2 regions of the Bifidobacterium aquikefiricola genome follow, and region 2 is predicted to be linked to the other one. Evidence: riboswitches for the same ligand, from Rfam matches in the RefSeq annotation. Region 2 holds a riboswitch; the other holds the start of a gene.
The links. A riboswitch is a leader RNA that binds a small molecule or an ion and turns the genes downstream of it on or off. The one in region 2 is predicted to bind thiamine pyrophosphate.
Positions count from the first base shown of each region.

Region 1: it holds a riboswitch for thiamine pyrophosphate, as region 2 does, so the genes downstream of both, QN215_RS06850 (hydroxyethylthiazole kinase) here and thiD (bifunctional hydroxymethylpyrimidine kinase/phosphomethylpyrimidine kinase) in region 2, are expected to answer to the same signal.

Region 1 is NZ_CP129674.1:1,603,818-1,611,415, reverse strand. Features, by position in the region: gene QN215_RS06875 (alpha/beta hydrolase family protein) at 137-1,774, shown strand; gene recO (DNA repair protein RecO) at 1,950-2,678, shown strand; gene QN215_RS06865 (isoprenyl transferase) at 2,675-3,463, shown strand; gene QN215_RS06860 (MTH1187 family thiamine-binding protein) at 3,619-3,984, opposite strand; gene thiE (thiamine phosphate synthase) at 4,016-4,753, opposite strand; gene QN215_RS06850 (hydroxyethylthiazole kinase) at 4,830-5,732, opposite strand; TPP riboswitch at 5,882-5,980, opposite strand; gene QN215_RS06845 (glycine--tRNA ligase) at 6,142-7,598, shown strand, end outside.
Region 2 is NZ_CP129674.1:1,456,297-1,463,894, forward strand. Features, by position in the region: gene thrC (threonine synthase) at 1-894, shown strand, start outside; gene tenA (thiaminase II) at 1,016-1,714, opposite strand; gene QN215_RS06250 (HAD family hydrolase) at 1,954-2,625, opposite strand; gene thiD (bifunctional hydroxymethylpyrimidine kinase/phosphomethylpyrimidine kinase) at 2,629-3,537, opposite strand; TPP riboswitch at 3,527-3,627, opposite strand; gene recN (DNA repair protein RecN) at 3,679-5,523, opposite strand; gene QN215_RS06265 (NAD kinase) at 5,516-6,583, opposite strand; gene QN215_RS06270 (TlyA family RNA methyltransferase) at 6,767-7,582, opposite strand; gene QN215_RS06275 (hypothetical protein) at 7,566-7,598, opposite strand, start outside.

The sequences.
Region 1 (7,598 bases), 150 kb from region 2:
GTCAAACATCGTTGTCAGCTCGAATTCGGCATAGGCATATACAATAAGCCCCGTGTCAAACCAAGATCAAAGTGCGGAGAGCTCCAAGGCATGGAGCTGGTCTCAGCGTCTGACCTTGAGTCTGCCCATTTTCATTATGTTCATAGCAGTATTGACCTCCGTTTCGAATGCGACAGCAGTTCCGTGGAACAACCATCCCACCGATCAGAGCATGGAAACCGTGAATTCAGACACATCGGTCGACTTCGCCAATCCTCAGCAACTCAGTCTTGCGAGGCGCGGCAGCTATGACGTTGTCGAACATCGAGCCACTATCGATGTCAAGCAGACGGCTACTGGCATCATGCAGCACATTCATGTTCTCATCCGTGAGCCCAAGGGAATATCCGGCAAACTTCCAGGCATCGTATTCATGCATGGAGCCGGGTATGGCACGGCTGAGGATTCGTTCGGTGACGTCGCTTCCGATTTGAGCTCTGCAGGTTTCGTCTCGGCAGTAATCGATAAACCTGTATGGAACACCTCTGATTTGAACCGCGATTATCCGGCTTCCGCCCAGGCATATGACAAGGTTATCGACTATCTGCGCCAGCTTTCGAACGTAGACGCTTCAAGCGTTGGAATCTATGCAACGAGCGAAAGTACGTGGATAAGCTCATATCTTCTGCAGAGCGACCACGAGGTGGCCTTCCAGATTCTTCTAAGCCCCATGGTGCATTCGCCGCGTCACTCCCTGGGATTTCTTGCCGCCCAGGATTTTGCCATGGTAGGTGCAAATCCGGGCTATCAATCCATCGTGAGGCGTTTGTTCAGCTCCGACCTGGATTTGTTCGGGCTGCATAACATGGACATCACTACCTTGAAGCCTGCAGCCTATGCGATTCCGACCTTCGTGGCCTATGGTGCCAAGGATGTGATGACCGCTCAGGTCGATGGTGCCCAAACCATCATGAGGCTCGCGCATGAGGCGAATAATTGGAATGTCACGATTCGCAACTATCCACTGGCGAATCATGTGCTTCGCCTTGGTGACGAGGCGCAGTTGAACACACCGCTCGTAGACTCGTATGAGAACGATATGGTGGATTGGGCCGTTGGCGTGACGCATGGCTTGAAGCAGACCTCGCAGCTGGTCACCGGTGCAACGATCACACAATCCATCGCCGTCCCCTTCGATCTGAAATCGCGTCCAACCCTCACCATCTACATGCTGGTGATTCATGGCGCTGCATTGATATTTGTTCTGGCGACGATCATCATGTGGATCGTGGCACTCATACGAAAGATTCGAGCGCTTCTGCGTCGCGATTCACGGCATGTTCTCGGGTTCACGCATGGCTTCGGTGAAATTCTCATTCTTATCACTGGAACTACGCTGGCCACTCTGGTGCTCTTCTTCTCTGGCCTCGCGCAGGTCGTCTATGCCGTGGTGAAACTGATCTGGGGAGGTGCCCCTGAAACTGCGGGCATGATCTATTGGAGCTGGCCGGTCATTCAGATAGTGTCAACGCTTGTGGTGTGGGCATGGTCTCGAGTCTTCGCCAGGCTTATCGAGGTGGCGTCCATCCGAGGATTGTTGAAGATTCCAACGCTGGCAACCCTTACTGATCTCCTCTTCAGAAGGCATAGAGGCCACCAGACCGATGACATGGAAGGTCAGACGCTGCCTGTCATCTCCTATACGCGCTTTGGCAAGGTGCTCTTCGTGAACACAACCATAGCCATGTTCTGCATACTGCTATTGTTTGCCTTCTGGGGCCTGTTCATCTACTAGAGTGAGATGCATGCAATGCTTCGGATGACGTGCTTCGGATGGCGAGGTAAGGTGCTGAGGTGTCGAGGTGTTGACGTGATGAGATGGTGGCGAGCAGAACTGCCACATGCTCATGCGAGGCAGAGAATTACAGGCTTATCGAATTTCGGCGTGAGAGAAGAGGTTGGACCAATCCATGGCAACCTATCGTGATGAAGGTGTGATCCTCAGAACCGTCAAGCTGGGAGAGGCTGACCGCATCATTACCCTACTCACCAAGATGCATGGCAAGGTGCGGGCAGTGGCGAAAGGTGTGCGACGAACCCGTTCGAGGTTTGGCGGCAGGCTCGAACCCTTCATGCGTGCCGACGTGCTCATTGCGCAAGGCCGCAATCTTGACGTGATCTCGCAGGCTGTAAGCATCGCCACATACGCTGACCCCATCTGTGCGGACTATGATGCGTACATGAATTCAGGTGTCATCGTCGAGGCGGTTGACAAGATTGTCAGTACCGAGCATGAACGTTCACTGGATCAATACTCGCTGCTGGTTTCAGCCCTCGCATCGATGGCCAAGCACAGGCACAGCCCCAAGGCGACCGGCGAATCATATGTCATGCGGGCGCTCTCTCTGGCTGGGTGGAGTCCTCGAATGGATTCATGCGTCGTATGCGGAAGACACGACGATCTTGGCTATTTTTCGGTGCATATGGGCGGGATGATGTGTCTGGCAGACCATACGCCAGATGCACGAGTCATCGATACGCTATCGATCTCGCAGATGAATGCACTGCTTTCCGGGGACTGGTCGTTGCTGGATTCACACGATTTGACCTCCAAAGTTGACGAACTTGTTGAGGAATGGGGAGAATACTATCTTGAACGGCCAATTCGTTCACTGCGGTTGTTAGATTCGAATGTATGACTTTTGACCGCGTCGACTACAAGTCGCTGGATGTGCCCGCAGCACCATTTTCCCAGCCCGATAGGATTCCGTATTTTCCCAAGAACAAGGTGCCTCGTCATGTTGGCGTAATCATGGACGGCAATGGACGCTGGGCAAAGAAACGTGGATTGGTACGAACCGACGGTCATCAGGCCGCTGAACCTGTGGTGTTCGACATCATTGCCGGGGCAATCGAAGCTGGCGTGCGATATCTGAGCCTGTACACCTTCTCCACGGAAAATTGGAAGCGCACGCCAAGTGAAGTGCGTTTTCTCATGGGATTTTCCCGCGACATCATTCACCGCCGCGTATCGCAGATGAATGCCTGGGGGGTGCGTGTCCGCTGGTCGGGAAGAAAGCCGCGACTGTGGAAGTCCGTGATCAACGAGCTTGAAGATGCCATGGAACAGACCAAAAACAACAATGTCATCGATGTTGTTTTCTGCATCAACTACGGCGGACGTGCGGAAATAGCCGATGCGGCCTCTGAAATTGCCAAGGAAATCGCAAAGGGCAAGATCAAGGGCAATCGAGTCACGGAGAAGATGATTGCCGAGCACCTATATAATCCAGACATTCCCGACTGCGATCTGGTCATAAGAACGTCGGGGGAGCAGCGGACCAGCAACTTCCTGCCGTGGGAAGCGGCATATTCTGAGCTTGACTTTGTTCCAGAACTATTCCCAGACTGCGGGCGCGACGTGCTCTGGCGCGCGATTAACGACTATGTGCATCGAGATCGCCGTTTTGGTGGCACCAAATAGAGCAAACGGGATATTTTCGAGGGTGATTGCGAGTTTTGTTGCCTATATCAAGTAGACATGCTCCAAAACCGTGAAATGATCTTGAAATGTCAACAAAAATACCCGTTTATAGTTCAAAATTGCCGCAAAACTCGCAATCGCGAAAAATAATGAGCCTATTTGCTCAAAATCTCGTCCACAAGTTCAGCTTTTTTATGAATCTGCCCCTTGACACCTGGACGAATGTCCAGTTTGAGCACCACCCCGGTGCGGAAGCCCTGATTTGCGAGTTTCAGCGTCGCATCGCGCACGACATCGAGCACATCATCGAGGTCTCCTTCGATGTTCGTAAACATGGCATTCGTTTCATTGGGCAATCCTGAGTCACGAATCACCTTGACTGCCTGAGCGACATATTCGGAGAGTTCTTCTCCCACACCGCTGGGCGCAATCGATAATGCGGCCACGGTATTGATGTAATTGCCAGTCTGCGTGGACTGGGCCTGAGATGCTGCTTCCTTCGTTATTTCTGCTTCACTCATGAAATTCTCCTTTTGCATTGAACATGTGAAATTATTGGCTGTCCCGAACCGAGCGCCATGCCTTGACCAAAGCTTCCGTTGCCTTCTGTGGATCATCGGCACCTGCTATGGCAGAGATAACAAACCATCCTGCAGCCTTGGTTCGGGCCAGTTCGGGAACGTCAGCAACGCTGACACCTCCTCCAGCGACAACGGGGTATCGGCTGATGTCTGCCAGCCTGCTGATGCCTTGAACGGCGAGAACATGCATCTGCCCATCGTCTCCCACACCGCAATCGGGTTTGCTCACGGAAGGATGCACAGGGCCTGCGCCAACATAGTCGATGACTCCTTCATCCAGCTCGTTCACCAAATCTACAAGTTTGTCTGTTGCCGCCGAAAGACCAATGATCGCGTTATCTCCGAGCAACTGTCTGCAGTAGTGAACATCCATGTCAGTCTGACCGACATGAACGCCATCGACCTTGATTCCCATGCATCTGCATTCCCACGCGACATCGACGCGGTCATCTATCACGAACGCGACGCTATCGCTCTTCCCAGCAGCTTCGATGACTTCGGCAATCTGACGGGCGAGTGCGATGATTTCTGAAGCGTCGGAGTGCTTGGCGCGCAATTGCACGCATGTGATTCCACCTGCAAGCGCTTCCTTAACTATCGTTGCCACGTCACGACCATTCGTGTTCTCTGGCCCAATTACCAGATAGGCCGAAATGTCAAGTACCTTCCGTAACGAAGGAAAATCATTGACCTGCGTTGAAACTTTCATTCTTTCCTCGATTTTCTTTGTATAATCACGTATTTCTTCGTGTAATCGCGTATTGCTTCATGCAACGATTGATGTTTCAATGCATGTCAATGATGGTTGAATCTGCGATTTCTGCAGCTTGAATCTGCCACAGGGCATCCAGGAATGCTGTCTGGAAGCTGCCAGGCCCCTGAGCTACTGTGCCAGCCTGTTCGGAAGCGCAGTTGAAATGCAGGGAAGCTGCGAGTGCTGCGGTCAATGGGTCGCTTACTGCCAGATAGGTTGCCGTCACACCTCCCAGAGAGCAACCGGCACCGGTGATTTTCGTCATCATGGCATTGCCACCGGGAAGCCGATAGACACGGTCGCCGTCGGTTACCAGATCGCGTTCTCCTGAAACGGCAACCGCTGCGGTATGCGTTGCGTTATGTTCACGAAGGTACCGAGCGAGTTCGATGGCATGAAGGGTCGCGCTGTCAACGTCGTCTACGGATTCAACGCCGGCAGGACGATTCACCTTGCCGTTGGAATCCGTTTTCAGGCTGATATCCCAAATGCCGCACAGGGCAATGATTTCGGATGCGTTCGCGCGCACGATTGTTGGAGGGTATTCGGCGAAAGCTTTCAGTATCCGCGTTCGTGTCGAGCCCAGTCCTGCTGCCACAGGGTCAAGAACCCAGAGTGATGTGCGCTCGAAGAAGCTTTTGGCTATATCCTTCAGCGCGTCCTCATACGAGGGCAGGAGCGTGCCGACATTGATGTAGCTTGCGCCGGAAATTGCCTCAATATCCTTGATGTCATCGGGTAGAAAGCTCATCGCCGCGCTCCCGCCTGCGGCAAGCTGCGCATTCGCAACCAGGTTGATGGTTACGAAATTCGTGAATGATTGTGCGAGCGGCGTTTTCTGACGAACTTCCTCGCACGCTGTCCTGATCCGTTCACGAACGGGATCGTTCAGTGACAGGTTTTGCGAAGACTTGGAAATCGACGCTGTTCGCACTGCAGTTGATCGCACTGCAGCTGTTCGCACTGCCTCTGATTGCGCTGACGATAATGGCGAAGCCGATTCCGATTCCGAAGCCGATGCCGATGATAATGATAATGACGACAGTGATGATGTGTTTGGTATTGATGATGCGTTTGGCAATGATTCAGTCATTGCATGCCTCCCTACGATGGTATTAACCAACAGGTTCCAAGGGTCAGGTTGTACCTTCTCAACTCAAGCGAGTTCCCCTGCACGACCTTTTCAGACTAAATGACAACGCAGACATGAAACCGTCTGCAATGCTCGCCAGAGCAAGGAATGAGCAAGGAATGAGCAAGGATAAGAGAGCCTGTCAGTGTCACGCGGTGGCTATAACCTTGAACTCGTTCAAATCCTGGTGAAATCCAACAAGAGGTGTTCCGTGTCAGAATCCAAACTTGATGCCGTTGTGTCGCTGGCGAAGCGTCGTGGCTTCGTTTTCCCGGCTGGAGAAATCTATGGCGGGACGCGTTCCGCTTGGGATTACGGTCCTCTCGGCGTCGCGCTGAAAGACAACATCAAGCGCGAATGGTGGCGTTCCATGGTCGTCACCCGTGGCGATGTGGTCGGCGTGGACACATCAATCATTCTGCCTACTGCCGTATGGGTTGCCTCCGGCCACGTAACCGTTTTCAATGACCCTCTGATCGAGTGCCTGACCTGCCACAAGCGTCACAGAGCCGACACCTTGGAAGAGGCATACTTGGAGAAGCATGGCCACGAGCCCAAGGACGGTCTGAAAGACATTCCATGCCCAGACTGCGGCACCAAGGGCAACTGGACCGAACCGCGTGACTTCAACATGATGCTCCAGACCCACCTCGGCCCGGTTCAGGACGACAACAGTCTGCACTATCTGCGTCCGGAAACTGCACAGGGCATCTTCGTTGATTTCAAGAATGTCATGGGTTCTTCCCGTTCCAAGCCCCCGTTCGGCATTGCCAATATGGGTAAGAGTTTCCGCAACGAGATCACGCCCGGAAACTTCATCTTCAGAACCCGCGAGTTTGAGCAGATGGAGATGGAATTCTTCGTCCAGCCAGGCACTGACGAGGATTGGCATCAGTACTGGATTGATACCCGCACGCGCTGGTACACCGATCTGGGTGTCAACCCTGAGAATCTTCGCCACTATGAGCATCCCAAGGAAAAGCTTGCCCATTACGCGAAGCGCACCGTCGACATCGAATATCGCTTCGGATTCCAAGGTTCCGAGTGGGGTGAGCTTGAAGGTGTCGCCAACCGTACCGACTTCGACTTGAGCGCGCACGCGAAGCATTCTGGCGAGGATCTGAGCTACTTCGATCAGGCTTCGGGTGAGAAATACACGCCATTCGTCATCGAGCCAGCCGCAGGTCTTACCCGCTCGCTCATGGCATTCCTTGTCGACGCCTATGACGTTGACGAAGCGCCTAACACGAAGGGCGGCGTTGACCGTCGTACCGTGCTGCGACTCGATCCAAGGCTCGCACCTGTGAAGGCTGCCGTGCTTCCACTGTCCAAGAAGCCTGCACTGCAGACGATTGCGCATAACCTTGCCGCAGACCTGCGCCAGAACGAGTGGATGATCGATTACGACGAAGCCGGAGCCATCGGACGCCGCTACCGTCGTGAAGATGAAATCGGCACGCCGCTCTGCATCACGGTGGACTTCGACACGATTGACGATCATGCAGTGACGATTCGTGATCGCGACACGATGAAGCAGGAACGCATCGCCCTTGACAAGGTCGAGGAATACGTACGTGTTCGCATTCAGGAGAAGCGCGTCCGCTATCCTGAAGGTCCGGCGAAGATAACAGGTCAAACCGCAGCCGATGGCTCGGTCGACGTGACCAA
Region 2 (7,598 bases):
GCCGTCAAGGACATCTTCGCTGACGCTGATCTGGCCACGGAACTCTATGCGGATTCGAAGACGATACTCTCATCGGCCAACTCCATCAACATCGGCAGACTATTTCCCCAGGTTGTCTATTACTTCGTCGCATACTCGCGATTGCTCACCGATCAGGTCATCAATATCGGTGACGAAGTCGAATTCTGCGTGCCAACGGGAAACTTCGGGAATGTGCTGGCCGGGTATTACGCCATGCGGATGGGCTTGCCCGTGGCAAAGCTGACCGTGGCGAGCGACACCAATAACGTGCTCTGCGATTTCCTCACCACTGGCGTCTATGACCGCAATCGCCCCTTCTTCACCACCAACTCCCCCAGCATGGACATTCTCATATCGTCGAATCTGGAGCGCATGCTCTATTACATGTCTGACGGTGATACCGCGCTGATTTCATCCCTGATGAAGGACCTGAAGGAAACTGGGCGTTTCGAGATTCCTGAAACGCTCAAGACCAAGATTTCTCAGATATTCTCATGCGGTTGGACCAGCGAGGATCAGGTGAAAACGTCGATTCACGATTGCTGGGAACAGCACCACTACCTGATCGACCCGCATACGGCATGCGGCTATCACGTCATGAACGATATGGAAGCAGACCCGCTCACGCCAAGGATTCTTCTCTCCACGGCAAGCCCTTACAAGTTCCCACGCGTGGTGGGCGAATCGTTGGGGCTCAAGCTTCCGGACAACGATTTCCAGTGCATGGATGCCGTCGCCGATGCGACTGGCACCACGCCCCCAAGCCAGCTGCGCTTCCTTGAAACGGCTCCGGTCCGTTTCAAGGATGTCATTTCCATCGCAGACATGAAAAACTACGTGCGAAAAGCCTCAGCTCGCGCAAATCAGGACTGATTGCCGTTCATTGTGAACTTGTCGAAGTATAAACAGGAATTTTGCCCGATTTTTCAGCGGTATTTGGCCGAAAAATGCGGTTTATACTTTGGCAAGTTCACAATGAACATAGAACACAGCTTTAGTGGCGCTGCCAGCCCGGTTTCCAGGTCAGCTGCATGTCGTATGCGCTGCTCCAGAACATGTATTCGTGTTCAACGCCGGTGACGAAGATGTCCACAAGCTTGTCCTTCTCTGTTTCGCTGAGGTTTGCGGACAACCTGTCGATGGTATTGAGCAGCCACACCGAGCCTTGCCAGAAATCATCTGAAGCGTAGGTATTCACCCATGTCTGGTAAGGATTCGATCTGAGACCGTCCCCAGCTTCGAGATAGAGACGCCTGCCATAGTCTGCATACACCCATGCGCAGGGAAGGACAGCGACGAGTATGTCAAGCACGGGCCTGGAAAATGCGATCGCAAGAATGTTCGAAGTATATGCCCGAGAGAAGGCGGATTGCCGTGCATGCAATATCTCGTCCATGGTGATGCCATATTGCTTGACATACACTTCATGCACGGAACTGCGTTCCTTCGCAATCGCAGCCTGAATCTCTACCATGCGTTCGATGATGCTGTCATCCTCTGCCTTGGCCATGATAAGTGCGTGCACCTTGGCATAATCACTGAGATACAGGTAGTCCTGAAGCATGTAGAAGGTGAAGCGGGCACGCGTGAGCGTACCGGCTTCCAGGTCACGGATGAAGGGTTGCTTGTATCCCTCTGCCCACACCTGGCTGGCGGCCTTGTAGAAGCGTCTGGCCATCGGAGAATCAGGCATGTTTCGTAAGGGTGTGGTGAAATCGTTGAAGTCGGTATCTGATTCTTCTTGAAGCGACCGAGGCTCCGCAATCGAAATGGTATTGGTTTGGAGAAGCGCGGGCGATGTTGCCCCGGAAGTCGATGGTGCTTTGTTCTGTGACGTTATGGTTGACATGACAGTCCTTACATGTATGTGTTGCAGAAATACTGTGTTACAGAAATGCTGAGTAACAGATGGTGAGTTACGAAAATATTGAGTTACAGGATGCTTGGCGCATCGGAAAAGTCTTTCAGCGTGCCGTCCGCAGTCTGCTGGATCGCTGCCCAGTCCTTGTCCGAAGAGGCATCGTACATGGCCCAGGTCTGCATTCCTGCGGATTTCGCGGAACGAACGGCGGTGAGAATGTCTTCGAAAACCGTGCATGATTCCGGCCGAACACCGAGAAGTCGGGCAGCATGCAGGTAGATATCGGGATATTCCTTCCCTCTGCAGATCCCGTCGCCCGTACTGCAAACGGCATCAATGTAGGGTACAAGACCTGCATGTTTCATAGCCGGTTCTCGCAGGGTGGGAGGCAGAGTCGTTGCAATGGCGAGTCGTGCGCCCGTCTCATGCAGGTGGCGAATATACGCCAAGGCATGCGGCTTTGGCTTCACACGGTGCGCATATTCATCCGCAGCCATACGATTCCATATGGCCATCAGCTCTTCGGGCGTATCGGACAGGTGGAAGCGTTCCCTGACATACAAGGCGATGTCGTGGAACTGCATGGAGGCAACGGTTTTGGAAAAGTTCTGCGGGCATTCGATTCCCCGCTCTGCGAAGAATTTCATGTCCATGGTATGCCACACACCCATGGAATCCAGCAGAGTGCCATCGAGATCGAAAATCGCCGCCTTGCCTGCGTTCGAGGTTGACGAAATGCTCATGAGTTAACGAACCGTCTGGTTCTTGCCGACAACGGAATCATCCAAACCGTGTTCATAGAGATCCCAGAAATGGTTCGTCGGCCCATTGCCGTTGCCGAGCATAAGCCCATGCCGTATAGCCATGCTGACGTATCGTTTGGCACGCGCAATGGCCTGGTCTCTTCTATAGCCAAGCGCCAGCTGGGAAGCGATGGCCGACGAATAGGTGCAGCCCGTGCCATGCGTATTCTTCGTGTGAATTCTGGGTGCGGTGAACTCGTGGAAGCGCTCCCCGTCGAAGAGGATGTCTCTGGCGTCACCACTGGCATGGCCGCCCTTGACAAGCACGCTCAGACAGCCCATCCGCTGTATGATTTGCGCTGCCTTGCGCTGATCGTCAACGCCTTCGATGGATATGCCGGAGATTCGCTCGGCTTCGGGAATGTTGGGGGTCAGAACGTCAGCGAGCGGAATGATCGTTTCGATCAAGCTGCCCACGCAGCTTGGATCCATGAGCGGATCACCATTCTTGGCATACATGACTGGATCGATCACCACATGTTCGGGCTGGTACTGTTCAAGTTTCTCCGCCACGGCATGCATGATTGCAGCGCTGTCGAGCATGCCGATCTTGACTGCCTTGGGTGGGATGTCCTCGAAGACGGCATCGATCTGATCCTTGATGATGTTCACGTCGACGTTGTGCACGCTGATGACGCGAGCAGTATTTTCGGCAACGACCGAGGTGATGACCGATTCTGCGAACACGCCATTGGCGCTCATGGTCTTGATATCTGCCTGGACTCCAGCGCCGCCCGAGCAATCGGACCCCGCTATCGTGAGCACGGGAACCAACTGTGTTCCCTCATATGTGGCCGTGTTTGTGGTAGCGGCATCATGTATGGCCGTATGTTCCGAGGTGTTCTCCACCATTGTTCCTCCCTACGCTGGTATTAACCAACAGGTTCTAAGGGTCAGGCATATGCCTATCTCAACTCATGACGAGTTCCCCTGTAACTGACAACATGTTGAAACTAACTCGCGACACAGACAATACCTGGAAAAATCAGCGAACTATATCCGACTCGCTTCGAGCAGTTCCTGAGCGTGGCGCAACGAGGTAGCCGACTCACTGCCAGCCAGCATCCTTGCAATCTCGTGCTGTCGTGAATCGCCCTCGACCATGGTCACCTCAGTTTCGACATGGCTTCCCCGTGAACCGTCTGATGCAGATTGAACGGCTCGCTTGCTGACGGTACATTGAGTCTGCGCCCATGACGCCACCTGTGCGAGGTGAGTGACCACGATCACCTGAGCATGGCGGGAGAGCATGGCCAGTCGTCTGCCGAGCTCAACGGCTGCCTTGCCTCCGACTCCAGCGTCTACCTCGTCAAAGATGAAGACTTTGTCATGTTCCGCTGCTGAAGACGATGTCCTATGTCTCGCATCGCTGTCTGCCATGGAGAGTTCCAGGGCGAGCATCAGACGGCTCAGTTCGCCACCGGATGCGCTCTTGCCCATGGGCAGTCGTGCAGAACCTGGGAATGGCGTGAAGAGGAACTCAATATCATCGCAACCGTGTGAATCCAGCAGCCCTTCATCCACGTCAATCTGGGAAGCTTCCTTATCGGTGGAATTATTGGTGGAATTATCGGTGGAAGCGGTGTGGGCTGACTCGAGCGAAGCGTATGTGGAGTCATCGAATCGTGAAGTCACCTGAATATCAAGGCGAGACCCCTGCATGGCCAGGGAAGCGAGCTCCGAACTCACCTGAGCGCCAAGCTTCTTCGCTGCGCGCAACCGTGATTTCGAAAGTCGTACGGCACTGGTGCCGACGTCGTGAAGCAGCTTGACACGCTGCGCTTTCAGCTCGGCGACGTGTTCAGGCGATGCCTCCACATCCTCCAGTTCAAGCTGCGCCTCATCCCTCCATTGCAGCACATGCTCGACATCGGGACCCCACCGTTGGACAAGCTCGTTCAAGGTATGTATTCGACCGTTGATGGCATCCAGATCGCCGTCCTCGTCGTCATTGTCGAGTTGACCTGCGAGAGAGAACACGATGTCAGCAAGCTCCTCATCAACCGATTCGAGGCGTTTGACGCTCTCGTCGAAGACTGCGGGAACGCCTATGTCTTCCAGAGCTCGAATGGCGGCATGTATCGAGGTGACGGCATCGGACTGATCTTCATCCACATCGATCTGTGAAGCATCGAGCGCCGCGAGCGCTCTAGTGACTCCCTGCGTGATGGTTGCCGAATTCTCGATGCGTTCTCGCCGTGACTTCAACTCCTCCAGCTCACCCGTATGCGGCGCAGCATCGTCAATCGCCGCAATCGAGGCACGAAGATACTCCGCCCTATCCTGAGCCGAGCTGCGCTGCCGATTCAAGGTGCTGAGACGTTCATCCAATTGTTGCAGTGCATGCCAGAGCGTGGCGTATTCTTCCCTCGTCTGCTCGTTATGCGCATACAAGTCAAGCATGTCTCGTTGTCTGGCACTTGAAGCCAGCCTCATCTGGTCCGCCTGCCCATGGATGGTGACCAGTTCCGAACCAACATCGTGAAGCAGAGAACGCGGCACGGTATGCCCGTTGAGTATTGCGCGTGAGCGCCGATGTGCAGGCAGGGAACGCGTAAGGAACAGTTCCCCCTCTTCGGGTTCGATGCCTGCGCTTTGGATGATGGATAGCGCGGGGCAATCCTGCTCCACATGAAAGATACCCTGAGCCCATATGTCTGCGTTGGCGGAATCAGTGCGGCCTGTCTGGACACTCGCTCCAGAAATCAGACGAATGGCATCGAGAAGCATGGACTTTCCAGCACCAGTCTCCCCCGTAATGGCCGTCATACCTGTGCCAAAGCCAAGATTCGCATGCCGGATGGGTCCGAGATTGCGAATTTCAAGTTCTTCAAGCATCGAGGTCTCCGTTCGCAGCATCATGCACCGCCATGCTGCTTGGAGCCGTAACCGGCGAATCCGAACCTTCGCTGCGCCCGGCCGACAGCGGCGAGACAGCCTCATTGTCGGAGCCAAGCACGGGGTTGCTTCCCTCGGTTCGACGCGATTGCGCGTAGCTCATATTGCCGAACTGACCCTCATAGTGTCGGTTTTCTCTCCACCCGATGACCGGAAGACTGAACTTGGTCACCAGCCGCTTGGTGAATGATGTTCCGGAAAGCCTTGCCAGACGCAGCCTATCGTGGGACTCGCGCACCAGAACCCTTGAACCTTTGGGAACCCAGCGTTGGCGACGTCCATCGCAGCAAATCCATCCATCTGAAGTGGATTCCTCAAGAACGTCGAAGCTCAGGGTAGAGCTCGAGCCGATGATCAGAGGCCTGGCAAACAATGCGTGGGCAGCCAGCGGCACCATCTGCAACGCCTGAACATCGGGCCATACGATAGAACCGCCAGCAGAGAACGCGTAGGCCGTCGAACCGGTCGGTGTGGCGACAATGATGCCATCGCAGCCAAAGGAACTCATCTCGACGTCATTGACCCGGATGCTCAGTTCAATCATCTTGCCCCGGTCGGAGTGTTCGAGCGTCATGTCGTTGAGCGCCCAATCGGTTATGGGCTGCTTCGCCTCTGGAAGCCACAGGTCGATATGCGCAACCATGCGAGCATCGATGGAATAGTCACGGTCGGCAATCTTGCCAATGGCTTCGCTCATCTGGAAGCTTTCGAATTCAGCGAGAAAACCGACATGGCCGAGATTGATGCCGACTATCGGAACATTCGTGCATTTCACGAGTTCCGCAGCACCCAGCATGGTACCGTCACCTCCGAGAACCACCACGATCTCCGTGTCATCATCGACTACTCGTGGCTGTGAACCATACGCGGGGGCCTCAAGATTATCGATCACCTTGACGGTGAAACCCGAAGCCTGAAGCTGGTCCACGGCCTCGCTGACCACATTGCTGCTGGAACGAATGCGACGATGGGTGACGACCACAGCTTTGCGTTGAACCATAAATCCATGTTCCTTCCCCAGGCAGTACGCGCCGCATTCGGCAACGTTCATGTTCTGCCAACAATCCTAATATCACCCAAAGAACGTTGGGGCTTGTGGCTAAACTCCAGACATAGAGATTGACAATAACCGCGCTTCGAACATGCCTGCGCCTGTGCAATCCTCAGTGAAGCGTGGGTTCATTCAGTTCTTGGGAAAGTCTACCCAGAGCAAATATTCTGCATTGCCGTGAGTCCCCTCGATGGGTGAAGGGGCTGATTCTCGAATGACGAAGCCATGATCGCGTGCACAGTCGATGACCTTGTGCAAGGCTTCCTCACGCAATGTCTGACTCGCCACGATCCCGTGATGTCCCAGTCGCGTGCGGCCCACCTCAAACTGTGGCTTGACCAGCAGAATGCAGCTTGCTGGCTGCCGAAGCAATGAGGCAATTGCAGGAATCACATAGGTGAGCGAAATGAATGAGACATCAGAGACGACGTATTGCGGCTGAAATGGCAGATCATCTGCCGTGACGTCTCGAATATTGATACCATCCATCTCATAGACGCGAGAATCGGCAGCAATCCTGTCATTCAGCTGCCCATGGCCAACATCCAAGGCAATGACTCGCCGTGCTCCTCGGCGCAGTACAACATCGGTGAATCCACCGGTGGACGCTCCGATATCGAGACAATCCAGCCCTGCAACATCCGGCAGACCGTGCGGCAGAAAAGCTTCGAATGCTCCAGCGAGCTTCAAAGCGCCTCGTGAGACATAATGCTCACCCAGATCGACGGAAAGATGATCGCCAGGCTGCACCACGGTCGAACTTTTCACCACAATCTGATCATTGACTCTCACCTGACAGGCAGCGATGGCCTGGTGAGCCTTCGTTCGCGACTCAATGAGACCAGCATCGACAAGCGCCCTGTCAAGCCGCTGCGCAAGGGCAGGCACATGCGCCGGTGTATAGGGTGAATGGGACGCATGCGATGAATAATCAGTGCGTTGCGTCATCTAATTCCCGTTGCAG